DNA from 3 places in the Ruegeria sp. AD2(2025) genome. Region 1 is predicted to be linked to each of the others. Evidence: riboswitches for the same ligand, from Rfam matches in the RefSeq annotation. Region 1 holds a riboswitch; each other region holds the start of a gene.
What was found. A riboswitch is a leader RNA that binds a small molecule or an ion and turns the genes downstream of it on or off. The one in region 1 is predicted to bind cobalamin.
Positions count from the first base shown of each region.

Region 1 (7,988 bases):
CGCGAGCCGCCGGTTCGTGACCGGCATAGGGGTTCCAGTCCGGGGCCTCATCCCGAGCGGACAGGGCGCGAATGGCTTGGCCGTAAAGCGCCGAGAGCGTCGGGAATACGTCGCGGAACAGGCCCGAGACCCGCAGCGTCACGTCCAGACGCGGGCGGCTGAGGTCGGTGATCGGCAGTACCTCGATGCCCGACACCCGCTCGGACCCTTTGTCCCAGACCGGTTTGACGCCCAACAGGTGCAAGGCCATGGCGAATTCCTCACCCGCGGTGCGCATTGTGGCCGAGCCCCAGAGGTCAACGATCAGGCCCTTTGGATAGTCGCCTTCCTCTTGCAGGTGCCGCCGCACCAGTTCCTCGGCTAGTTTCACACCTTGGGTATACGCCGCGCGGGTCGGGACCGAACGCGGGTCGGTGGTGTAGAGGTTCCGCCCTGTCGGCAGCACGTCCGAGCGTCCGCGATAGGGCGACCCGGACGGTCCTGCTTCGATCCGTTTCCCTGCCAGCGCAGCCAGCAGGCCTTCGCGTTCGGCATGGGCCGAGGGCGCAGGGTCGAAATTGCCCGTTACGTCGGGCACGCGGCCAAAGATATGCAGCCCGTCGCCAAACTGGCTTTCCTTGATGTCGCAGACGAAACGGTCGATGCGGGTGATGGCCTCGGCGGTGCAGGTAGCCTGATCAAGGCCAAGGTCGTTTTCCAGCCCGATGGCCTGTGCTTCGTCGCGGATGTCTTCTTGCAGCCTGTCACGGCGCTTGGGGTCGAGGCCATCGGCGTTCGAAAACTCATCCAGCAGCGATTCCAGCCGCACCATACGATCCGGCGTGCCGCTTTCTTTCATGGCGGGCGGGATATGGCCCAGCGTGACGGCCCCGATGCGGCGCTTGGCCTGCGCGGCTTCGCCGGGGTCGTTGACGATGAAAGGGTAGATCACCGGTAGGTCGTGGATCAAAGCCTCGGGCCAGCAATCCGCGGACAAAGCGACCGATTTGCCCGGCAGCCATTCCAGCGTGCCATGGGCGCCGATATGGATCAGCGCATCTGCACCCAGGCCCTTTCGCACCCACAGATAGAAGGCGACATAGCTGTGGCGCGGAGTGCGGGACAGGTCGTGATAGTCGTCATCGCGCAGTTCGGGCGTGCCGCGCTCTGGCTGCAGAGCGATCAGAGCCTTGCCACGGCGCAGGGCGGTGAAATGGAATGCGCCGTCTGAGAATACCGGGTCATCTTCGGCGTTACCCCAGACGGTTTGCAGGTCTGCGTGCAGGTTTTCAGGCAATTCGGTCAGCGCGGTCAGATAATCCGCCAGAGGCCATGAAATCCGCGCATCCAGCAGCGTCTCAGCAATCGGCTCAGCAGGCGCGGTGTCATAGCCTTCGTCTTGCAGATCGGCCAGCATCGCCTCGGCCGAGGCCAGTGCGTCCAGACCCACCGCATGAGCCATCTGCCAGTCTTTGCCGGGATAGGTGGACAGCACCAGCGCCGGAACCTGATCTGCTTTGGGTCTGTCCACCAGATTCAGCCAGCCGGTGACGCGGTCGATGATGGCCTCGATCCGTTCGGGCTCGGCGCGGTGGGCAAAGCGGGAATATTCCAGATGCGGGTCGCGTTTGCCGGGTTCCTTGAAGGATGCGATGCCCGCGCTAATTCGCCCGTCGACCTCGGGCAGAACCACATGCATGGCCAGATCGGCAGGGGACAAGCCGCGTTCCGCCTCGGCCCATGCTTTGCGGCGCGAGGTGGCCAGTGCGACCTGAAACACCGGCACATTGGCGGCGTCCAGAGGCGAGGTGCCTGACGCGCCCTTGCCCGAGAAGGACGTCGCGTTGATGATCGCCGATGGTTTCATGGCCACAATGGTGTCGCGCAACCAATCGGCGGCGGCGGGTGCTTTGAGAGATGGCGAGAACAGGCCCACAGCCTCCAGACCCCGCGCGCGCAGGCTGCGGATCAGGGCTGCGACAGGCGCGGTGTCCGCTGAGGTCAGATAGGCACGGTAAAAGGTGACAAGGATGCGTTTGGCATCGTTTGAAAACGCCTCAGCTGCCGGGATAACCCCGCGATCCGGGCACCATGCGCCGCATTCGGGGATCGTCTTGGCCCCCATCACCGGCCCCGCATAAAGGCCCGCTGCCAGCGCCATCTGCGCCAGTGCCGCCTGCGCCGCAACTTCTCCGCCCGTGTCGCAGAGATGCGCCAGCCGCCGCAGGGTCGAGACGGGCAGGGTGGAATACTCATCCAGCCGCGTATCCTCGCGCCCATCGGCGGGCAGGACGGCCAGAGCAATCCCTTTGGCCTGCGCCAGTGCCAGAACCTGCTGCAACCCATAGGACCAATAGGGCACCCCGCCGATCAGACGGATCAGGATGCCCTTGGCACCCTCCAGCGTCTGTTCGACATAGGTGTCAACGGACAAAGGATGTTTCAGCGCCGTCAGATTGGCCAGCCGGAGCGTCGGCATCCGCCCTTCTGAGCCACCGCCGCGATGCCAGCCAGCCGCGAAAGCGCCGAGGTCGCTGTCAGAGAATGACAGCACCACCAGATCCGCCGGGCTCTGGCCCAGATCGGTCGGGGTCTCGGTTTCCTCGAGCCCGTGGCTTTCGCGGAAGACGACGTGCATGGCTTACTCGGCGGCCTCGGCCACACCCACGAGGATGTCGCGGATTTCGGCCTCTTTGATGTCATCATGCTCGGCAATGACCACAAGGCGCGAGCGGCGGTCTTCGCCGGGCTCCCATGGGCGGTCGTACTGATGGCGCACACGCGCACCAACGGCCTGCACCAGCAGGCGCATCGGTTTGCCCTGAACGGCGGCATAGCCTTTGACGCGCAGGATGTTCAGCTCCTTGGCCAGACGTTCGATCTTGGCAACCAGATCCAGCGGGTCAGACTGTTCCGGCAACTCGACGATGATGCTTTCGAAATCGTCATGCTCATGATCGTGGTGGCCGTCGTGATGCGAGGGACGTGCGTCCATGTCATCCTCGGCGGCGGCTTCAAGACCCAGCACGACGCGGACGTCAACGGCTCCCTCGGCGACCTCAACTACGGGCAGGGGACGCGGGGCTTCGGCGGCGATGATCTCTCGCGCTTTGGCGACACCTTCGGGACCGGCCAGATCGGGCTTGGTCAGCAGGATGATATCGGCGCAGGAAATCTGATCCTCGAACACTTCGGACAGGGGCGTTTCGTGGTCAATCGAGTCATCGGCCATGCGCTGGGCGTCCACCGCCTCGACATTGGGCGCGAAGCGACCTGCGGCCACGGCTTCGGCATCGGCCAGAGCGATCACGCCATCAACCGTGATTTTTGAGCGGATGTCCGGCCAGTCGAACGCTTTCAGCAGCGGTTTGGGCAGGGCGAGGCCGGAAGTTTCGATTAGAATATGATCGGGGCGCGGCTCCAGCGCCATCAGGGCCTCAATCGTGGGGATGAAATCGTCGGCCACGGTGCAGCAGATGCAACCGTTCGCCAGTTCCATGATGTTTTCCGCCGGGCAATCCGGGATGGCGCAGGATTTCAGGATATCGCCATCAACACCAACATCGCCGAATTCGTTGACGACAACGGCCAAACGCTTGCCCTGCGGGTTCTGCATCAGGTGGCGCACCAGCGTGGTCTTGCCTGAACCCAGAAAGCCGGTGATCACGGTGACGGGGAGTTTTTCGAGATTGCTCATTTCAGGGCTCCAATCGGGGGAATGCGGGCCGCACAGTTTTTGCGGAAATGTTCAGGGCGCTCGCGCCATTTGACCAGACCGTCCTCGGTCGCGAGGTACTTGGTGGCGCCGTCAACGATCACGTCGACATGGTCGACCTCGTTCAGATGCTCGTAAACAAAGGTCCAGCGATCCGGCCCGCCGCGCAGCACGATGGAACAGCCCTCGTCACAGTTCGAAAGGCATTCTACGGCTTTCAGGGTTATCCCTTCGGGTAGCTCCGCCTGTTCCAAAGCCTTGTGCAACAGGGTGCCGGGGCGTTGCGCATCATCTTCTACGGGCAGCCCGCGACGACAAGTGGTGCAAACCAGCAATTCGACCGGAGCGGTCTCGGTCATGTCTCTCATCCCCCCAAATCCTCATCGTGGGGGACGGGGTTTCATGCGGGTCCCTTGACCCGACACCGGAACACCCCGTCCGGTTTCATCTTCGGGTGTTGGCAGGTCTCCCGGCTTGCGGATGTCAGAGGAGGCCTCTGTCGGATGTCCCGCCTTCCCGGCATTCGCCAGTGGCTTGGGCACCCTCTCCGGTCACGGTCGCGGGGGCGGCTGCGTTTGACGGATGATCCGCTGACGCATTCCCTTTTCATCTGCTGTCGCAGACACCAACGAAAGGGACATGCGGCAGGGTTACCCCGCTTGTCAAGCGCAACACGCTGATCCGTGATCACGCGGGTAAAAAGCGACCTGTCCGGGTCGCTGGGCGGCATGATCCGGTTGGGCCGACATGCTGGCATGGTTCGCAAGACGCGAACAGGAGGATGCGGCGGATGAAAGTAGGGTTTATCGGGTTGGGAAATGTGGGGGGCAAGCTCTCGGGATCGCTGCTGCGCAACGGAATCGATCTGACGGTGCATGATCTGAACCCGGATCTGGTGGGCGCGTTTGTCACGAAAGGGGCCAAGGCCGCTGAAAGCCCGGCCCAGCTAATGCGCGATTGCGATGCGGTGATCACCTGCCTGCCATCCCCCGCCGCCTCGGATGCCGTGATGCAGGAAATGCTGCCCGAGGTCGCCCCCGGCAAAATCTGGATGGAGATGTCGACCACCGACGAAGCCGAGGTCAAACGCCTTGGCGCGATGGTGATCGAGCGGGGCGGGGCTGCGGTGGACTGCCCGGTTTCGGGCGGATGCCACCGGGCCGCGACGGGCAATATCTCGATCTTCGCGGGCTGTGACCGCGCCACGTTCGAGCGTATCCTGCCCTTCCTGACCACCATGGGGCGGCGCATTCTGCATACGGGTGATCTGGGATCGGCATCGGTTCTGAAAGTGCTGACCAACTATCTCGCCACCGCCAACCTGATCACCTGCGCCGAGGCCTTGGTGACTGCAAAGGCCGCTGGGATGGATCTTGGCACCACTTATGAGGCGATCAAGATTTCGTCGGGCACCTCCTTTGTGCATGAGACCGAAAGTCAGGTCATCCTGAATGGCTCGCGCGATATTTCGTTCACAATGGATCTGGTAAAAAAGGATATTGGCCTGTTTCAGGAGGTCGCCGACCGCGCCGGAGTGCCGCTTGAGATCAACCCGCTGATGATCAAGATTTTCGAAGACGGGATCGCGCGCTATGGCGAGCGCGAGCTGTCTCCGAACATTATCAAACGGCTCGAGGACGCGACCGGGCTTGAAATTCGTGCCCCGGGCTTTCCACCCGAAATGCTGGACGATGAACCCGAAGAACCCGGCTATGAGGTCGTCCCGCAAAACCGCAGCACAGCATAGGCCGGGTGTTGTCTGGACCACCAAGGTCCCGGATCACGTTGAAATGTTTGGAAAAATGGTAGCCCGTAGGGGAATCGAACCCCTCTTTCCAGGTTGAAAACCTGGCGTCCTAACCGATAGACGAACGGGCCATTTTGGCCATACAAACGCAAATGGTAGCCCGTAGGGGAATCGAACCCCTCTTTCCAGGTTGAAAACCTGGCGTCCTAACCGATAGACGAACGGGCCACGCTGGCTTGTGGAGGGCCTTTTACGGTCTACCTTCCCCCCCCGCAAGACGAAAAACGCAGGGCTGCGAAACTTTTTTGGTCGTCTTCCAAGGGCTTTTGAACAGGCGTCAGACGGCTTCTGCGGCGTCCTCCAACCGCAGTTGCACGCTCTGCCGACCGCCCCATGAATTCACTTCAAGCCGACCCGCAAAATGAAACCGCGCCCCGCCATGGTTGGACAGTCGATTCCCCAGCGGGCCATCGAAGGCCCCGAAGGCGATGGCGTCCAAGCCGCCGGACATGCCATCCGACAGCGAGAGCTTCAGATGGGTCTCGCCCACGCGCTTGGCAAAGCGCACCTGCAGATCGGGCAGGGCATAGCGCGGGGCAGGGGCTCCGGCCCCGAAGGGACCCGCCTTTTCGATCTGTTCGATCAGATCAACCGTCGCGGCCCCCGGCATCAGCGCGCCGTCCAGTTTCAGATCGGCCGGGCCGCTTTGCCCCGCGCCCTGTTTGGCCAGCAGTTCCGACAGCCGCGCCATCGCGGGTTCCAACTGATCACGCATCACGGTCAGCCCCGCCGCCATCTTGTGACCACCGCCTTTGACCAGCAGCCCCTCAGCCGCCAGCCGCTGGATCGAGGCACCCAGATCAACGCCCGAGACCGAACGGCCCGAACCCTTGCCCTCATCCCCGTCAAACCCGATCACGATAGCGGGGCGGTTCGCGGTCTCTTTCAGGCGCGAGGCAACGATGCCCACGACGCCCGGATGCCAGCCGTCGCCCGCCGCCCAGACCAGCGGCGCATCCAGCCCTCGCTCTTCGGCCTGCGCTAGCGCGGCTGCGCGCACCGTGTTCTCGATCTCTCGCCGCTCCGCGTTCAGCGCATCCAGCCGCTCGGATAAGGCTTCGGCCTCGGTCGTCGAGTCGGTGCTCAGCAGCCGCGCGCCCAGATCGGCCTGCCCAATGCGCCCGCCTGCATTCACGCGCGGCCCCAGCAGGAACCCCAGATGATAGCTGTTGGGTGCGGTATCCATACGCGCCACGTCCGACAGCGCAACCAGCCCCGGCCTTTGTCTCTGGGCCATGACCTTCAAACCCTGACGAACCAGCGCCCTGTTGGCCTCGATCAGAGGCGCAACATCAGCCACCGTGGCCAGAGCCACCAGATCAAGCATCGCCATCAGGTCCGGCCCCTTGGCCCCGGCCTCGCGCAGCTGCCGCCCGGCCTCGACGAGCATCAGAAACACCACCGCAGCGGCACACAGATAGCCCAGATCGCCGCTTTCATCCTGCCGGTTCGGGTTCACCACCGCCACGCAATCCGGCAGGGTTTCCCCGCCCAGATGGTGGTCAAGCACGATTACGTCCGAGCCTTTGGCCGCAGCGATGGGTTCGTGGCTCAGCGTTCCGCAATCCACGCAGATGATCAGATCATGGTTCGCCGCCAGCTCCTGCATGGCGGGCACGTTGGGCCCATAGCCCTCGTCAATCCGATCCGGCACATAGAGCGTTGCAGCAATCCCCATCTGTCGCAGCCACACCAGCAACAGCGCCGCCGAAGACCCGCCATCCACGTCATAATCCGCAAACACCGCGATCTTCTGACGCTTACGCACGGCCTGCAGAAACCGGGCCGCAGCAACCTCCATATCCTTCATTGCACGGGGATCGGGCAGCAGCTCTTTCAGCTTGGGCTCCAGAAATCCCGCGGCCTCCATCGCCGGAACCCCGCGCCGGGCCAGAACCTGGCACAGAGCGCGCGGCAGATCGGTCTGCTGCGCCATCATCTCGGCCGCCCGTTCGACCTCGATCCCCGGTCCAACCCAGCGCCGCCCGCTCAACGATTGCTCAACACCCAGAAACGCCACATCTCACCTCATGCACCAAGGCCGGACCCATCAGGACCCGGCCTCTTCATCTTTTCACAAATACTCTCGCCGAAGGCAGCGGCGCAAGCCGCTATGCGTCGGTATGCGACCACATCGGCGTGCGGTAGGACATGCGCCGGACCGAGCCTGTCTTGGACCGCATCAACAGTGTCGTCGTTTCCACCCAGCCCGGTTCCCGCTTGATGCGCGGCAGCAGCGAGCCTCCGGTCACGCCAGTGGCGGCAAAGATCACATCCGCGGTCACCATCTCGTCGCGCGCGTACACGCGGTCCAGATCGGTGATGCCTGCCTTGGCGGCGCGGCCGCGCTCGTCGTCATTGCGGAACAACAGCCGACCAAAAATCTGGCCACCCATGCATTTCAGAGCCGCTGCAGCAAGAACACCCTCAGGTGCACCGCCCTGACCCATATACATATCGATGCCGGTCACTTCGCTTTCGGCGCAA
Region 1 is NZ_JBQFZS010000001.1:436,169-444,156, forward strand. Features, by position in the region: gene cobN (cobaltochelatase subunit CobN) at 1-2,617, opposite strand, end outside; gene cobW (cobalamin biosynthesis protein CobW) at 2,621-3,676, opposite strand; gene ACR1XV_RS02130 (DUF1636 family protein) at 3,673-4,053, opposite strand; cobalamin riboswitch at 4,137-4,339, opposite strand; gene ACR1XV_RS02135 (NAD(P)-dependent oxidoreductase) at 4,374-5,441, shown strand; tRNA gene ACR1XV_RS02140 (tRNA-Glu) at 5,498-5,572, opposite strand; tRNA gene ACR1XV_RS02145 (tRNA-Glu) at 5,595-5,669, opposite strand; gene recJ (single-stranded-DNA-specific exonuclease RecJ) at 5,779-7,521, opposite strand; gene glpX (class II fructose-bisphosphatase) at 7,613-7,988, opposite strand, start outside.

Region 2 (7,988 bases), on a different contig from region 1:
GGGGACCAGCAGGACCAGTGGCAGCTGATCTGGTTCCTGCGTTTCGTGCATTTCGGTATGGGTTTGCAGGCTTGCATGGATGCGCCGCTGTTCCATTCGATGCACTTTCAGGGCTCCTTTTTCCCGCGTGAGGTCCGGTCGGGCGAGATGATGATCGAACCCAATGTCGGATCCGAAACCATCGCTGATCTGCGTGCGCGGGGTCACAATGTAGTTGTCGCGGAACCCTGGAGCGTGGGGCGCCTGACTGCTGCGCTGCGCGAAACGGACGGCTCCATGCGCGCGGCGGCGACGCCGCGGCTGATGCAGGCCTATGCGGTGGGCCGATGACCTGGTCGCTGATCGCAAGGGACAACGACGGCAGCGTCGGGCTAATCGTTTCCAGCAAGTTCTTTGCCTGCGGCGCCGTTGTTCCCTATGTCGGTGCGCGTGTCGCCGTGGCCAGTCAGGCGTTCTGCAACCCGATCTGGGGGACCGAAGGGCGCGCCCGGCTGGCAGCCGGGGAAGATCCGCAGGCGGTTCTGGACGATCTGGTTGCGCGGGACGCGGGGCAGGCCATCCGGCAGGCGCATATGATGGGTGTGGACGGAACTTTTGCGCAGCACACCGGCCAAGACTGCGTGGATTGGGCCGGGCACCTGATGGCAGAGGATCACTCGGTCGCAGGGAACATGCTGGCCGGGTCTCAGGTCCTGACGGCGACCTCTGAAGCTTTTGCTGAGCTTGCTGATCGTCCCTTTGCCGAACGGCTGATCCGCGCCATGCAGGCCGGACAGGCCGCAGGCGGCGACAAGCGCGGGCGGCAGGCCGCCGGGCTGATCATACACCGGCAGGAGGAGCATCCCTGGCTTGACCTGCGTGCTGATGATCACGCCAACCCGCTGGACGAACTGGCCCGGCTTTGGGAGGTCGCGCAAGAGCGATACGTCCATTTCGCCAAGGGTATGCCGACCGCCGCCGCGTTTTCCGGCCAGCCCAGACGCGAGGGTATTGACGCCACCATTGCCGCCGCCGAAGCTGCGCGCAAAGCGGCGGGGCGCAAGAGCTTATCTGCTGCGGTCGAGAACGGGTGAAGGGAAATAAATGCCGCTGAATGCGACATCATCACGTGTGCGGGGGCAGCTTCTGGCCCTGATATCCTCGGGTGAGTGGGAGGGACAGGGCAAGCTGCCGACCGAACGCGCTCTGGCCGATCGCTTTGAGGTTGGGCGGCGGCACGTGCGTCAGGCATTGGATGCGCTGGAAACCGACGGCCTTGTCTGGCGCAGACAGGGCAAGGGCACGTTCATTGGCCAGCCCACCGACCCGATGGGCGATCTGGCAGCAAAAATCACGGGCGAGACCAATGCGCTGGAAGTCATGGAGGCTCGTCTGTGTATCGAGCCGGAGCTGGCGGCGCTTTGTTCAAAACGTATGACGCCTGATGAAATCAGCCGCCTGCGCCATCTGGCACAGCGCCAGTTCGAAGCGGCGGATGCGCAGGCCACCGAACTGTGGGATGGGTCTTTCCACAGGCTGATTGCTCAATGCGCCCGCAACCGACCACTGCTGACGGCCTATTCGCTGCTCGACAGCATTCGTTTCAATGCTGGCTGGGTTCGGATCCGGGCCAAGGCGCGCGATGGGGCATCTCTGGCCGTGACCCACTCGGAACATATGGCGATCGTCGAGGCGATTGCCCGGCGACATGCTGACGTCGCACGACAGGCCATGCGCGATCATCTGGAAACCAGATTTGCTGCGCTGGAAAGCGAAGTGCGTGCCCACGGATATGGCGAGACGCCTCCGGACTTTTCGATGGCTGACAAACGGACATGACGGATTCTGTCACCATAGGCGACATCGAAGCCGCCGAAAAACTCGCCGGTGTCGCCTACACGCCCGCCGAGCGCGGGCAGATGGTGGACAGCATCGAAACGCAAATCCTTGCGGCTCGGGCCCGGCGAAAGGTGCCTTTACCCAATGAGACGCCAATGGCGAGCAGATTTGATCCCCGACTGCCGGGTTTCAGAATGCCGACGGGAGAAGATGCAGTCAGGACGTCCGGTTTTACCGGCGATCTTCCGGCGTCGGAAGACGATATCGCCTTTGCTCCGCTGACCTGTCTTTCCTACTGGATCGCTTCAGGGCAGATCACATCACGCAGGCTGACCGAGATTTATCTGAGACGGATTTCGTCTCTGAACCCCAGGCTGAACTGTTTTGCGACCGTGACCGATGCGCAGGCGTTGTCGGAAGCCGACGCTATGGATGCTCTGACGCGGGCGGGTCGCTCACGGGGTCCTTTGCATGGTGTGCCCTATGCGCTCAAGGATCTGTTCGATACCAGAGGTGTCGTGACAGGGTGGGGGGCCGAGCCCTTTCAGGATCGGGTGCCGGATACAGATGCTGAAGTGACCAGCAGGCTGCGCGAGGCCGGTGCGGTTTTGCTTGGAAAGACAACGCTCGGCGCGCTGGCTTATGGCGATCTTTGGTACGGGGGGCGGACGCGCAATCCGTGGAACCTGAACGAGGGGTCGAGCGGTTCAAGCGCGGGTTCAGCCTCGGCCACCGCAGCGGGTTTGTGTGGGTTTTCCATCGGAACCGAGACGCTGGGTTCGATCGTATCGCCTTCCGAACGGTGCGGGACCACTGGTTTGCGCCCGACCTTCGGGCGGGTCAGCCGTCGCGGCGCGATGGCGCTGAGTTGGTCTATGGACAAGGTTGGTCCCATCTGCCGAAGTGTCGAAGATACCGCGCTGGTGCTGGCTGAGCTGAACGGTCATGATCCGGCGGATCTGTGCTCGATTGCTGCTCCCTTCCGCTTTGATGCAGCCAGCGGCATTGACGGCATGGTTGTCGGTTATCTGCCCGAGGCGTTTGCCGAAGGCGCAACGGAAACCGACCATGCAATACTGGACACGGTCCGCGCGCTTGGGTTGACGGTGCGGGAAGTGGCGTTGCCCGATCTTCCCTACACCTCGCTGATCAACATCCTCTACGCCGAGGCCGCCGCTGCGTTTGAGGATCTGACGCTGTCGGATCTGGACGATGCGCTGACATGGCAGGAGGATGGAGCCTGGCCGAATACGATGCGAAAGGCCCGTTTTCTTTCGGCTGTGGATCACGTCAACCTCGATCGCCTGCGTTTTCGGGTGATGGAGGAGGTGGGCAGGCTGATGTCACAGGTTGATGTGCTCATCGGCCCTGCGGCCACCGGGCCGATGCTCGTGGCCAGCAATTTCACCGGCCATCCCTGTCTGCACTTGCGCGCCGGGTTCGAAAGCCTGCCCAGCAGGCTGCCGGGAACTTTGGGAAACCGCGCGCCCGGTGGACCTGAAACCGGCGACGGCCCGGCCTTCAAAGTGCCCCGAGGTGTCTCCCTCTGGGGTCAACTGTTTGACGAAGGCCCCATGCTGGCGCTCGGGATGGCGCTTGAAGAGGCCTTGGACGTGGCCGACGTGAGGCCGGTTTTTCCGCGATAGAGTCATGTCCGTGATGGCCCGAGAGGGACAATCCGGGGTGTCCCGTGTTATCGCGGTGTCTTCGCGCCCCTGAACAGCAGCAGGAACACGAAGACCGAGCCGATGGATGTTGTGACGATGCCAACTGGCAGTTCCTGCGGGGCCAGCAGCAGGCGGCTGATGATGTCGGACCCTGTCAGCAGCCCCGCGCCCACGATCGCCGCCGTCGGCAGAAGCTGGCGGTGTAGCGGTCCGGCGATGCCGCGCGCGATATGGGGCACCATCAGGCCGACAAAGCCGATGACACCGGCAACCGAGACAAAAACAGCCGTCGCCAGCGCGGCCACGAAGAACATGCTGAACCGCAGCCCCTGAACGGGTACTCCGAGGGTAGATGCCGTCAGATCTCCGGTCAGTAGCGCGTCCAGCCAGCGGCTGCGATAGAGCGAATAGCTGAGGATCAGCAGCAGACCGGCGCAGACCAGCGGAAACGTCTCCCACCGTGCAAGGCCCAGACCGCCCAGCATCCAGAAGATCACCGAATGCGCCGCGCGGCTGTCGCCTGCGAAGATCAGGTAATTGGTGATGGCCGAGAACAGGAACGAAACCGCCAGCCCCGCCAGGATCAGTTTTTCCGGCGCGCTGGTGCGCAGCCCGTGGACCAGCGCCAGCACGATGCCCGAGGCGATCAACCCGCCGCAGAACGCCGCCAGAGGCAGGGTCCAGAAGCCCAGAATATCGCCCGTTACCGTGATGACGAACACGGCCCCGGCTGCTGCCCCCGACGACAGGCCGAACAGGAACGGGTCTGCCAGATCGTTGCGTGTTGTGGTTTGCAGGACAACACCGACCAGCCCCAGCCCGGCCCCGATCACCGCCGCAAACAGCGCGCGCGGCAGGCGCAGATCAAAGACGATCCGGTGCAGCGGCGACATCTCGCCCCCGGCCAGCCCGGTGCCCAGCAACACGGCGTCGACCGTATCGGGCAGGGGGATCGGGGTGGTGCCGTAGATCGTCGAGACCAGCAGAAGGGCGGCCAGTACGACCGCCCCCAGCACAAGTGTCAGGCCGGTTCGGCCCATGTCAGCTCTGACCCGGATGCATGGCCCGCGCCATTTTCGAGATCGCCTCGATATTTGCCGGTCCGGGGGTCAGTTCCTCGTACCGCAGGCCGATCCAGCGCTCGTTCTTGACCGCGTCGGTCTGCGACATGACGGGGTGTTCCTGCAGGAACTTGAACGTATCCGCCGCGCCATTGCCGGTCTGATAGTCCAGCAGCACCAGGAATTCCGGATTTGCGGCCGCTACGGCCTCCCACGAGGTGCGGCCCCAGCTGGTATCCATGTCATGGGTGACATTCTCGCCGCCCGCTGCGGTAATCATCGCGTCGGGGATGGCGAATTTACCGGCTGTGAAGGGCGCATCCGCTGGACCGTCCAGCAGGAAAACGCGCGGTTTGGACAGATCGGCAGTCTTGGCCTCGATCCCGGCCAGTTGCTCTTTCCAACCAGCCACCAGCGCCTCGGCCTTGTCCTCGACATGCATCACCTTGCCCAGACGCAGGATATCGTCAAAGAGCAGGTCCATGCTCGCCTCGGGGCGGTCCTTGTCCAGATGCACGCAGCTTTCGGTCAGGATCATGGTCTTGATGCCAAAGGGTTCCAGCGTGTCGGGCGTGACGTCGCCGCCCGGCTTCATGCCGTAATACCAACCGGCAAAGAACAGGTCGGGTTCGACCGCCACAAGGTTTTCGACAGTGGGGTATTTCGGGGCAAGCTCGGGGATGTCGCCGCGCAGCGTGTCGAATTCCGGGCTGGTCTTGTACCAGCCGGTGATGCCGGTCAGACCGACGATCTTGTCCTGCAGACCCAGAGCAAAGGCCATGTCGGTCATGTTCATGTCATGCACCACCAGCCGCTCAGGCGCGGTGTCAAAGACCAGCGGTTCACCGCAATTGTCGACGGTGATCTCATGCGCGGCAGCGCCGCCCGCCAAGGCTGTGGCCAAAGCCACTGACCAGAGGTGTTTCATTCAGGAATGCTCCTTGATCGAGATGAAATTGAGGTTCTTCTGATATCCAGCGCCGGAATCATGCGCCCTTCGTGCGGCAGGCACAGGTAATCGACCCCGAACGTGTCGCGGACCCGATCCGGGGTCAGCACCTCGGCCACGGGTCCGAAACCGGTCAATCGAGCGGATTTCATCAGCGCGACATGGGTGGCGAATTCCGGGATCATGACCAGATCGTGCACGATCATGACCACGGTGATTCCCAGTTCCGCGACCAGAGACAGCATCCGCCCTTTGGCATCGGGGTCCAGATGGTTGGTCGGTTCGTCCAGAAACAGCAGCGAGGGGTCCTGCGCCAATGCCCGCGCGATATGGGCCCGCTGACGCTCGCCCCCCGACAGCACGGCCATTTTCTTATCGGCCAGGGTTGTCAGCCCGGTCAGGTCCAGAATGCGCGTCAGGTCGGCGGCATGGTCGTCGGCCGAGCGGTCGGTTCGGATCGGAATCTGACCCAGCGCAACATAATCGCGCAATGACAGCCGCCCGTCGGGATATTCCTGCTGACTGACCACGGCGATCATCCGGGCCCGCTCGGTCGCGGGCATCTGCCTGAGGCTGCGCCCCCTGACCAGCACATCCCCCAGCGTCATCTCGGCCGCGCCGGACAGCAGGTTCAGCAACGTGGTTTTGCCCGCCCCGTTGGGCCCGGCGATGGCCAATATCGCGCCTTCGTCCAGTTCAAACGAAGCATCCTGCAACAGCACATCCCCGTTTGGTGCATTATATTCGAGATCGCGCGCAATCAGAAAATCCGGGCCTTTCATGCTTGCCCCTCGCGGTGGATCGCAGGCAGGCGGGACAGCGTCTTGGTCAGCAAGGCGGGTGGCCTGTCGGTGGCCTTGGTCCACCCGTCGGCCGAGTTCCGATATTGCTGGGCAAATTGGGTCAGAGCCTCGATATCCGCTTCCGTCTGGATGTCGCCAAACAGGTATTGGGCCTTCCCCGTCGCCTGAAAGCCCACTGTCCGGGGGCGGTCGCAGCCTGCCATGCAGTCAACTGTGCGGATCGCAAACCCCTGTGGCAGCTTGTCCGTCAGATCGCCGCGCATGGCATCAACGGGCTTGCCTCCGTCACAGGTGGCGCAGATCAGAAGAAAATGGTCAGGCCGGTCTGACATCGTCCGCTCCACATATTGCCAAGCGCGGACGGAAGGTGCCGATCAGGTAAACACGCATCAGACGTGCCATCAAAGCCTCCTTCCAGGACGCCCCGCCCCGGGTTGGTTAACATTTGATGGCAGGTCTCCTGACTTGCGGGTCTGCGCTCGGCCGTCCTTCCCGGCCCGTCGGCCAGTGGGTGTTTGACGTCGCTCGCCGCTTACAGTTGCGGGGGCAGTTACGGTCTTGGCGTGTTCCGGTTATCCCGGTGCCGCACCGTATTCCCTTTTCATCCCTTGGCGTATCCGCAGGAACCATCAGCGATCTGAGTGCCCGAGAAAGAAAGGTGCGTCAATATGATCTTTATGACTTACGAGCAGTTTTTGCAGACCGGTCCCGGATGCCCCGCGCAGCCCGCGCTGTTGGTGATTTGTATTCCCCGGGGCCTGCAAAAACGACGCTGGTATTGCCTGAAATCTCAAATACACCCAATAATGAGGGTAGGATTGGTTAAAAAACAATACTTGTGTGGACTTTGTTGGATTTTAGTGCAAAAACCACACAAAGCGTGAGGAGTGCGAACGTGATCGCCCGGAATTCATTATCTCCGAGAGAGCTTCAAATAATCGAAGCGCTGCGTCAACTGGGCGGCCAGGCCCGCAATGTGGAGTTGGCGGAAACGCTTAGCGTTTCGGATGAGACGATCCGGCGCACGATCAAATCCCTGTCCAAGCTGGGAATAGTCGAGCGGAACCATGGCATGGTTCGCCTGTTGGACGCGCAGCACGAGATCGGATTTTTCCAACGCCTTGGCGAGTTCACCGAAGAAAAGATGCAGGTCGCAAAGGCGGTTGCCAGCCTTGTGCCAGACGGGGCCACGCTGTTCCTAGATGTCGGCAGCACGACCGCATTCGTCGCCGAGACCTTGCGGGACAGACGGGATCTGACGGTTGTGACCAACTCGATGAACGTGGCGCATAAGCTTTTGGCACACAACGGAAACCGCGTCTTTCTGCTGGGCGGTGAAATGCGCAAGGACGAAATGGGGACATTCGGATTTGTCGCCGAGGCGCAGCTGCGCCGTTATACCTACGACATCGCAATCCTCAGCCCGGACGCGTTGGACCCGAAATTCGGGTTTCTGTACCAGAGCCCGGGCGAGGCCGAGCTGGCATCGGTGGTCGTGGACCGCACCAGCCGGACCATGGTCGCCATGGTGCACCAGAAATTCGACACCTCGGGGCCGCATCAGGGATTTGAGCCTCAGGCTGTCGACCAACTGATCACCGATGCGCTTCCGGGGAAGAAACTGGCGGCAAAACTTGAGGGCTGGCAGATCAAAACGCTGTTGGCGGCTGAATGACATATCTCCGCACGA
Region 2 is NZ_JBQFZS010000008.1:6,496-14,483, reverse strand. Features, by position in the region: gene ACR1XV_RS15505 (gamma-glutamyltransferase family protein) at 1-330, shown strand, start outside; gene ACR1XV_RS15500 (DUF1028 domain-containing protein) at 327-1,073, shown strand; gene ACR1XV_RS15495 (FadR/GntR family transcriptional regulator) at 1,084-1,818, shown strand; gene ACR1XV_RS15490 (amidase) at 1,815-3,464, shown strand; gene ACR1XV_RS15485 (FecCD family ABC transporter permease) at 3,512-4,525, opposite strand; gene ACR1XV_RS15480 (ABC transporter substrate-binding protein) at 4,527-5,474, opposite strand; gene ACR1XV_RS15475 (ABC transporter ATP-binding protein) at 5,471-6,277, opposite strand; gene ACR1XV_RS15470 (DUF1636 family protein) at 6,274-6,630, opposite strand; cobalamin riboswitch at 6,732-6,944, opposite strand; gene ACR1XV_RS15465 (DeoR/GlpR family DNA-binding transcription regulator) at 7,179-7,973, shown strand.
Region 2: linked by a shared signal. The riboswitch ahead of ACR1XV_RS15470 (DUF1636 family protein) and the one ahead of ACR1XV_RS02130 (DUF1636 family protein) in region 1 are both predicted to bind cobalamin.

Region 3 (7,988 bases), on a different contig from region 1:
CTTCGGGGCTGGGCAGGTCGGCCACATGGGTCAGGCGGATCACGGCCATTTCGGCGGCCATCATGGCGTTGGGGGCCGCCGAGACCTCCTCGAGCGCTTTCAGCAGCATCTGCCACATGCGGGTCAGCACACGCATTGGCAAGGCGTCGGCCATTTGCTGGCCCCGGGCGCGTTCGTCGGGGGAAACGGTTGGATCCTCGGCAGCGTCGGGTGTGATTTTCACGACCGACACCCAATGGGTGATCTCGGCAAGGTCGCGCAGCACGGCCAGCGGATCGGCCCCTTCGGCGTATTGGGCGCTGAGTTCGGTCAGGGCCCCCGCCGCGTCGCCGCGCAGGATCATGTCGATCAGGTCCAGCACCCGGCCCCGGTCGGCCAGACCCAGCATCGCACGCACCTGATCGGCGCTGGTCTCGCCCGCGCCATGGGATATGGCCTGGTCCAGCAGCGAGGTCGCATCGCGGGCCGAGCCTTCAGCGGCGCGGGTGATCAACGCAAGCGCATCCTCGGCGATTTGGGCCCCTTCGGCGTCGGCGATCTTGCGCAGCAGGCCGATCATGTCCTCGGGCTCGATCCGGCGCAGGTCGAAGCGCTGGCAGCGTGACAGCACCGTCACTGGGACCTTGCGAATCTCGGTGGTGGCGAAGATGAACTTTACATGCTCGGGCGGTTCCTCAAGCGTCTTGAGCAGCGCGTTGAAGGCGCTGGTCGAGAGCATGTGGACCTCGTCGATGATGTAGATCTTGTAACGGGCCGAGGCGGCGCGATAGCGGACGCTGTCGATGATCTCGCGGATATCGTTCACGCCGGTGCGGCTGGCGGCGTCCATTTCCATCACGTCGACATGGCGGCCTTCCATGATGGCCACGCAATGTTCGCATTGGCCGCAAGGCTCGGTCGTGGGCTTGCCTTCACCATCCGGGCCGATGCAGTTCATGCCCTTGGCGATGATCCGGGCGGTGGTGGTTTTGCCGGTGCCGCGAATGCCGGTCATGATGAAAGCCTGCGCGATCCGGTCCGCCTCGAACGCGTTTTTCAGGGTGCGCACCATGGCGTCCTGACCGACCAGATCGGCGAAGGTTTCCGGGCGGTATTTGCGGGCGAGAACCTGATAGGCGGGGCTGGGCGTGTCGGTCATGTCTGCTTTCGCGGATTCGAGTTCTGCCGCAGCGTAGAGGCCCCCGCTGTCCGCGTCCACCGCCCGCCTTCATGATTTTCGTTTTGGAATGCCGGGCCACGCGGTTAAGATCGGACACTTGAAGACAGTATGAAGATCTTGCGATCAACGTTTCGGGGGGAACGTAGAATGTCTGAGATGGTTATCCACGCACTTCAGGTTGGCGGAGGAACGCTTGCGCTGACATCCATGCCGGGTCGGGGGGGCGATTATCAGAGTGATCTTGATGCCGTGGCCGATTGGAAACCCGGCCTGATCCTGTCAATGGCGACCGAGGTCGAGATGATACTCGATGGCGCAAGAGATTTCGGGATCGACGTGCGAAGCCGCGCCTGCCGCTGGGTTCATTTGCCGGTCGAGGATTATGGCACGCCATCGCCCGAGGTCGACGAACGCTGGGTCGAGGTCAGCGCCGCAGCGCGTCATGCGCTGTCAGGCGGTGGGCGGATTCTGGTTCACTGCAGGGGCGGCTGCGGTCGCTCTGGCATGATCGTATTGCGTTTGATGATAGAATGCGGAGAGCATCCTGATGCGGCGTTGCAGCGGTTGCGCGCGTTGCGGCCCTGTGCCGTCGAAACCGATGCGCAGATGGAATGGTCGATTGCGCCCGCCGGCATTCTGGCGGCGGGCTGAAGATCAAGCTGACGGGCGGCACTCGGCTTGCATCGGTGCGCCCCGAGACAGCGTCAACGCTTCGAGCATCGCGCAAGGCGGTGTCGTCAGGATATCCGTCGACAAGGCTGCGGTCTCGGAGCCGAACAACAGGTCTGCATAGCTGTCCAGTTGCTCGATGGCCTGGTCTGATCCGGTTCCGCAGAATACTCTGATTTCGGCCGCGCGGGCGCGAAAACGGGCGGTGCACCCGTCAGCGCAGTGCGTCAGTTCACTGCTGCCCTGAATCTCGAAATCTGCAGTTGTTGCTGGCGCAGCCTTGGTCATCGAATTGGCCAGTGCCCGTGCGATTCGCGCCAAAGCCGGACAGGTTTTCCCCGTCCTTTGGCAAATTGTTGCCGAGAACTGGTGGGTTCCGGTCTTCCATATCATACTGCGCCCTCCGCGCGTGGGGCTGAGGGCGTGAAACAGGTTGGACGGCGCTTTGCTGTCAGGACCTGCCCGGACACCCCGCCCGAGTTTCAGTTTCTGTTCCGATGGCAGGTCTCCTGACTTGCGGGTCATCGCTTTGCCGACCTTCCCAGCCTTTCGGCCAGTGGCATTTCGGCATTGCTCAACGCTTACAGTTGCGGGGGCAGTCGCGGATTTGGTCCGTTCCGGTTGTCGCCGGGCAGGGCCGCACCGTGTTCCCTTTTCATCCCGGCCTTGGTCAAAGGCGCGGGAACCATCACCGCATCGCTAGCGGTTGGGCGGGCATCGAGTCAAGCGAATTGGCGGGCGCGGCCCGCTAGTGGTCCCTTTACGTCAATCTTGACTCTGCGGTGACGAAATGAACTGATCGGTTCAGATTGTGCCAGAGGACCCAATGTTAGATGCGCAGCAGACCGTGATGACGGAAGATTTCCGGTTCCCCTCCGGCCCTGCGATGCTGTCGGCGCGGCTCTACCGGCCCGCGTCAGAGCCGGAAACGGTCGTCGTGATCAACAATGCGACCGGGGTGCCGCGTGACTATTATCAGCATTTCGCCCGCTGGTTGGTGGCTGAGCATGGAATGGCTTGCCTGACCTATGACTATCGCGATTTTGGCCAGTCCCTGACCGGGCCGCAGAAGGCGTCGACGGTGACGATGGCGGATTGGGCGCTGATCGATATCCCGGCCGCGCGCACTGAGATGCGGCGGCGGTTTCCGCAAGCAAAACTCTGGAGCATTGGCCACTCGTTGGGGGCGATGCTGGGGCCGGTGCAACCCGATATTGACCGTATTGACCGGATGATCTGTGTCTGTTCCGGGCTCGTGACGCTATCGGATCACCCGTGGCCCTATCGTGCCCTGGCTGCATTGTTTTGGTACGGTCACGCGCCGCTAGCGGCGCGTGCGCTGGGCTATCTGCCGGGTAAGGCGCTGGGCTTTGGTGAAAATCTGCCCGCCGGGGTTTATTGGCAATGGCGCAAATGGTGCACCGCGCCCGACAGCTATCTGCCCGAGATCGGACAGACCCTGCCCGCCGCGCGATGGTCCAGCATAGGCGGGCCTGTTGATCTGTTTGCCTTCGAAGACGACCAGATGGTGCCGCCCGAGGCGGTCTGGCGGCTCGCCGATCTCTACGGTCCCGCCGCGCGCCGTCATCTGCTGTCACCGCAAGAGTTCGGATTGTCCAAGGTCGGCCATATCGGTGTTTTCGCCCGGCGTAACGCTGCCGTCTGGCCCCGCCTGATCGCCTGATCAGACGAGGCCTGCCGGTCACAGTCGCTTGCGCGATTTCTTCTCTTGCATGACTCCGCGCACCATCTTGCCGAACGCTTTGTCGCGGGCACGAGACTGCGCGATAGTTTCCGAGTTGCGCTGATCCTCCCGCCGCAGCTTGCGCCACCGCTCCAGCCGTGAGGGATCAAGCGCACTGTCTTGGATCGCGGCCTGCACGGCACAGCCGGGCTCCGCCTCGTGCTGGCAATCCGAGAACCGGCAGTTCTTGCCAAGCTCCATGAGGTCCGAGAACACCTCGTCCACACCTTCCTGCGCGTCCAGTAACCGCAAGGCGCGCATGCCGGGCGTGTCGATCAGCCATCCACCGTTGCGCATGCGGTGCAGCGCGCGAGCGGTGGTGGTGTGCCGCCCCCTCGCATCGTCCTCGCGGATGCCTGCCGTGGCTTGATCCTGCCCGGTCATGGCATTGGCCAGCGTCGTCTTGCCAACACCGGATGAGCCCACTAGTGCGCCGGTCTGGCCCTTTGGACACCATGACAGAACCTGTTCGATCTCAGTCGGGTCCAGCGCATTGATCGCAAGTACCGTCAGAAACGGGTCGATGGCCTGTACCTGCTGCACATAGGTCTCGGGCGCATCCGATATGTCGGCCTTTGTCAGCACGATCACCGGATAGCTTCCGGCCTGATGGGCCAGCGCCAGATAACGCTCCAGCCGGGGCAGGCTGAAATCGGCGTTGCACGAACTGATGATGAACAGCACGTCGACGTTGGCAGCGATCAGTTGTGCCGAAGCTCCGGTGCCAGCCGCCCGGCGTTGCAGCAGGCTGCGCCGGTCCAGCAGGTGCCGGACGCGGTTGTCTGCGTCCGCCAGAACCCAGTCGCCGACCGTATAATCGCCCGTCGGGCGGTCCGGGGTCAGCAGCGGGGATTCGCCATCCGGGCTGAGACCGATCAGCCGGTCCCGGTGCACGGCGGTGATGCGAAAAGGTTGGCATGAAGGGTTGGCCGCGTGTTGCGCGGCGAAATGAGAGGACCATCCGAGGTCCGAGAGGGAAAGATACATTGCTCTGCCTGTGATCAGAAACAGCGTGTCCGTCGGATGGCAATCGCGCATCCGCTGGTCATGTGTTCAGGCAGTCAGAAGATCGCTGAGGATCAGAACCGGGCTGCCCGAAGGGTTTTTGCTACAATCATAAAGCCCTCCTGCGGCTATGGGTTGGTTCAGGTGAGAGGCTGGACATCGACCCAAGCGGGACTCGTTGTGGCTGCTTCCTTCCGGACCTGACCAGGTTGGCGAGGCGCTCGCCCGCGCCAACCTCTCGCCCCCCATATAGGCGCGCTGCGTGGCCTTGGCAACCCGTCACAGGGTCAGATGAACGGGCAGAAACCCGTCGTCATCCAGGGGTAGGAGGCGTGGAGCGTATTCGGCGAGCTCATCCATATAGGCGCGCGCGCCGGGGCCCGTCCGCAGAATTGCTTCGGTCCCGGTTGGCGCGGTCAACGTGAACGGACGCGGTGCCTGTTCCAAAAGATCTTTGGGGCATTTTCCAGATAGGTAGTCGCACAAAAGATCATGAATACGCAGCGCGGGCAGTGTGATCATCTGTAGCTGATCAGCAAAGGGAAAATGCCCGCCGCCGCTGGCGCGATAGTTATTGGTCGCGATGACAAAACTCTGATCGGCAGCGACCGGTTCGCCGTTCACCGCAAGCGCCCGGATGCGTCGATGGGCCGGGTCGGTCAGCTGGCCCGAGCTGTCGAAGCGGGCCGGTTGCGTCGGATCAATCTGGTATGTTGCACCGTGCAGGACGTCAAAGTTAAACCCGGCCCGATCAGAATCGATCAGGTCCACGGGTCCTTTTGCGTAAAGCTGGTTGAATACCCCTGCAGACATCTCCAGCCAATCGCGCAGCTGCGCTCCCGTCACACGGACCGCGCGCAGTTCATTGGGAAACACGTGCATATTGGCGACGTGGCGGATCGATATGTCGCCTGCCTGAACTTCGGTGTAGTGCCCGGGGCCTGCACGGCCACCGAATTTTGCTGGTGCGGTGGCCGACAGAATGGGCAGACCCTCGCAGTCTGTCCCAACAAGGTAAGGGCGCACCGCAGCCGCCTGTGCTGCTGCCATCAGCGCCAAACCCCGGTCCGGCGCACAGTACGAGAAATAGCTGTGCAGCGTTTGCGGCACCGACCCCACTGGCTTGGCAACCCGCTTGCGCGTTTCGGCATGGCCTTCGGCAAAGAGTCGGGCGATCTCGGCGTCTTCGGGTGTGAGCCCGGCGTCGGTCTTGATCGGAACGGCCTCGACCCGGCTGTCCACAACAGTCCAACCGCGCTGCGGGTCTTGCTCAAGCTCCAGATCGATGACGCCAAGATGCGAGCCCCCCCATCCCTGCATCACGACCGGTTTGCCATGTACCAAGCCCTTCTCGTGATCGACAAAAGGCAGTTCTGCATGCGCCTTGCCCGGCAAGGTCAGATGGGTATGACCTGCAACAATGACATCGATCCCAGCCAGTGCGGCCAATGGGATCGTCGCGTTTTCAAGACCGACTTTCGCCTTTGCGTCGTTCAACCCCGAATGCGCCAGCGCAACAACCAGATCGCACCCTTCGCCCTCAAGGTCTGACACAGTCTGCCGGGCTGCGGACAAAATGTCGGTCACTTCGACCTGACCGTGAAGCACATGCGCTTCCCATTGCGCGGTTTGCGGTGGCACGAGCGACAGGACGCCGATCCGGATTGGAACCTCCTGCCCGTTGACGCTGACGTGCCGATCCAAAACGAGATAGGGCAGCCACCCCTGCGGTCCATTGGTTGCGCGCATGTTGCTGCACACCATGGGGCAGGCATTCTGCGCGGCGATGCCATCGACAAACTCCAGCCCGAAGCCGAAATCATGATTCCCCAGCCCCACCGCATCATACCCCAGCGCGTTGAACGCAGCGGGCAGCGGGTGCGCATCGGGCGCGGCCTCCGCTGCCCAGTCACCGAACGGGGTTCCCTGCAGCGCGTCTCCATTATCGACCAACAGAACCAAGGCACCTTCTCGCCGAGCCTCCTCGCGCGCGGCGCGGATCAGGCTGGCCGTGCGGGTCAGGCCGATATCGGTGGTCGGGCTGTCGGCGTAATAATCGAATGCCGTCAGATGCATATGCAGGTCAGAGGTCGCCAATATCCGCAGGGATGCGCCGGAACGGCCCCCTTGTTGTGGGCGTGACGATGGACTGGATTTCAAAATTTCTACTTCTGGCTGTCAAAGTAACTCGATATTCACCATGAGGATGACTTAGTGCAAATTCCGGGGCAATGCTGCGGTCTTTCGGCGGCAGACGAAAATAATTTCGCTGGTGAATACCCGTTGCGCCGGGTCCAAAGACATGGCAGCCCTTTGCCCGGTACTTGAGGACAACAGGCATGAAGCGTGCGGAACAGGTCACATTTGGCGGCTCGGGGCTGAACCGGGCGGGATTGCTGCGCGGCGATGCGGGGAAACTGGCGCAGACCTATGACGATCCGGCGGCGCGTTGCCTGTTGCTGTGGCGCGGCAAGCTGCTGGTGCAGGGCGAGGGGTTGGACACGTTGGCCCTGATCCCGATGGATCACAAGGTTCTGCAACACGGGCCGGGCGGCGTGATAGAACAGCCGGTTCTGCTGGGCCTGTCGGACGATGGCATGCCGCTTTTTGCCATGGATATCTCGGGTTGGGCTGCCGAAGGGCTGGATCTGGCCGATGTAGGCGCCTTTGTGGATCGCAGCGAACAGCAGCACCCGGACCTGCCGGACGGCCATGTCTTTGCCGAGCTGCGACGAATCATGACCCGCCTCAGCCCGCGCGATGCCGAACTGGCGGCGACCGCCAAGGCGGTGATCGGCTGGCACGAAACGCACCGGTTCTGCGCCCGCTGCGGCGCGGCCAGCGAGATGTCTCAGGGTGGATGGCAACGCAGTTGCCCCGCCTGTGGGGGGCAGCACTTCCCACGCACCGACCCGGTGGTGATCATGCTGATTACGCATGGCAACTCGGTGCTGATGGGGCGATCGCCCGGCTGGCCCGAGGGGATGTATTCGCTGCTGGCCGGGTTTGTCGAACCCGGCGAGACGCTTGAGGCGGCGGTGCGGCGCGAAGTTATGGAAGAGGCGGGCGTGCCGGTCGGCGCGGTGCGCTATCTGGCCAGCCAGCCCTGGCCATTTCCGGCCTCGCTGATGTTCGGTTGCGCGGGCCAGGCCCTGTCCCCCGAAATCGAGATTGATCCGGTCGAGATCGAGGATGCGATCTGGGTCAGCCGGACCGAGATGATGGAGGTCTTTGCCGGGGATCACCCCCGGCTGCTGCCCGCCCGAAAAGGCGCGATTGCGCATTTTTTGCTGCAGCATTGGCTTGCAGACACACTGGACTAACGAGAAACTGGCCCCGAGCCCGGGGATGGAAAAGAAACGAGATGCAGTTTTCAGCGCAGGAAGATATCGAGGTTCCGATCGACACGGT
Region 3 is NZ_JBQFZS010000015.1:707-8,694, forward strand. Features, by position in the region: gene ACR1XV_RS19875 (DNA polymerase III subunit gamma/tau) at 1-1,138, opposite strand, end outside; gene ACR1XV_RS19880 (protein-tyrosine phosphatase family protein) at 1,307-1,810, shown strand; gene ACR1XV_RS19885 (hypothetical protein) at 1,814-2,116, opposite strand; cobalamin riboswitch at 2,311-2,533, opposite strand; gene ACR1XV_RS19890 (alpha/beta hydrolase family protein) at 2,655-3,512, shown strand; gene rsgA (ribosome small subunit-dependent GTPase A) at 3,531-4,559, opposite strand; RNA gene ffs (signal recognition particle sRNA small type) at 4,720-4,818, opposite strand; gene ACR1XV_RS19905 (bifunctional 2',3'-cyclic-nucleotide 2'-phosphodiesterase/3'-nucleotidase) at 4,857-6,737, opposite strand; gene nudC (NAD(+) diphosphatase) at 6,917-7,900, shown strand; gene ACR1XV_RS19915 (SRPBCC family protein) at 7,942-7,988, shown strand, end outside.
Region 3: linked by a shared signal. The riboswitch ahead of ACR1XV_RS19885 (hypothetical protein) and the one ahead of ACR1XV_RS02130 (DUF1636 family protein) in region 1 are both predicted to bind cobalamin.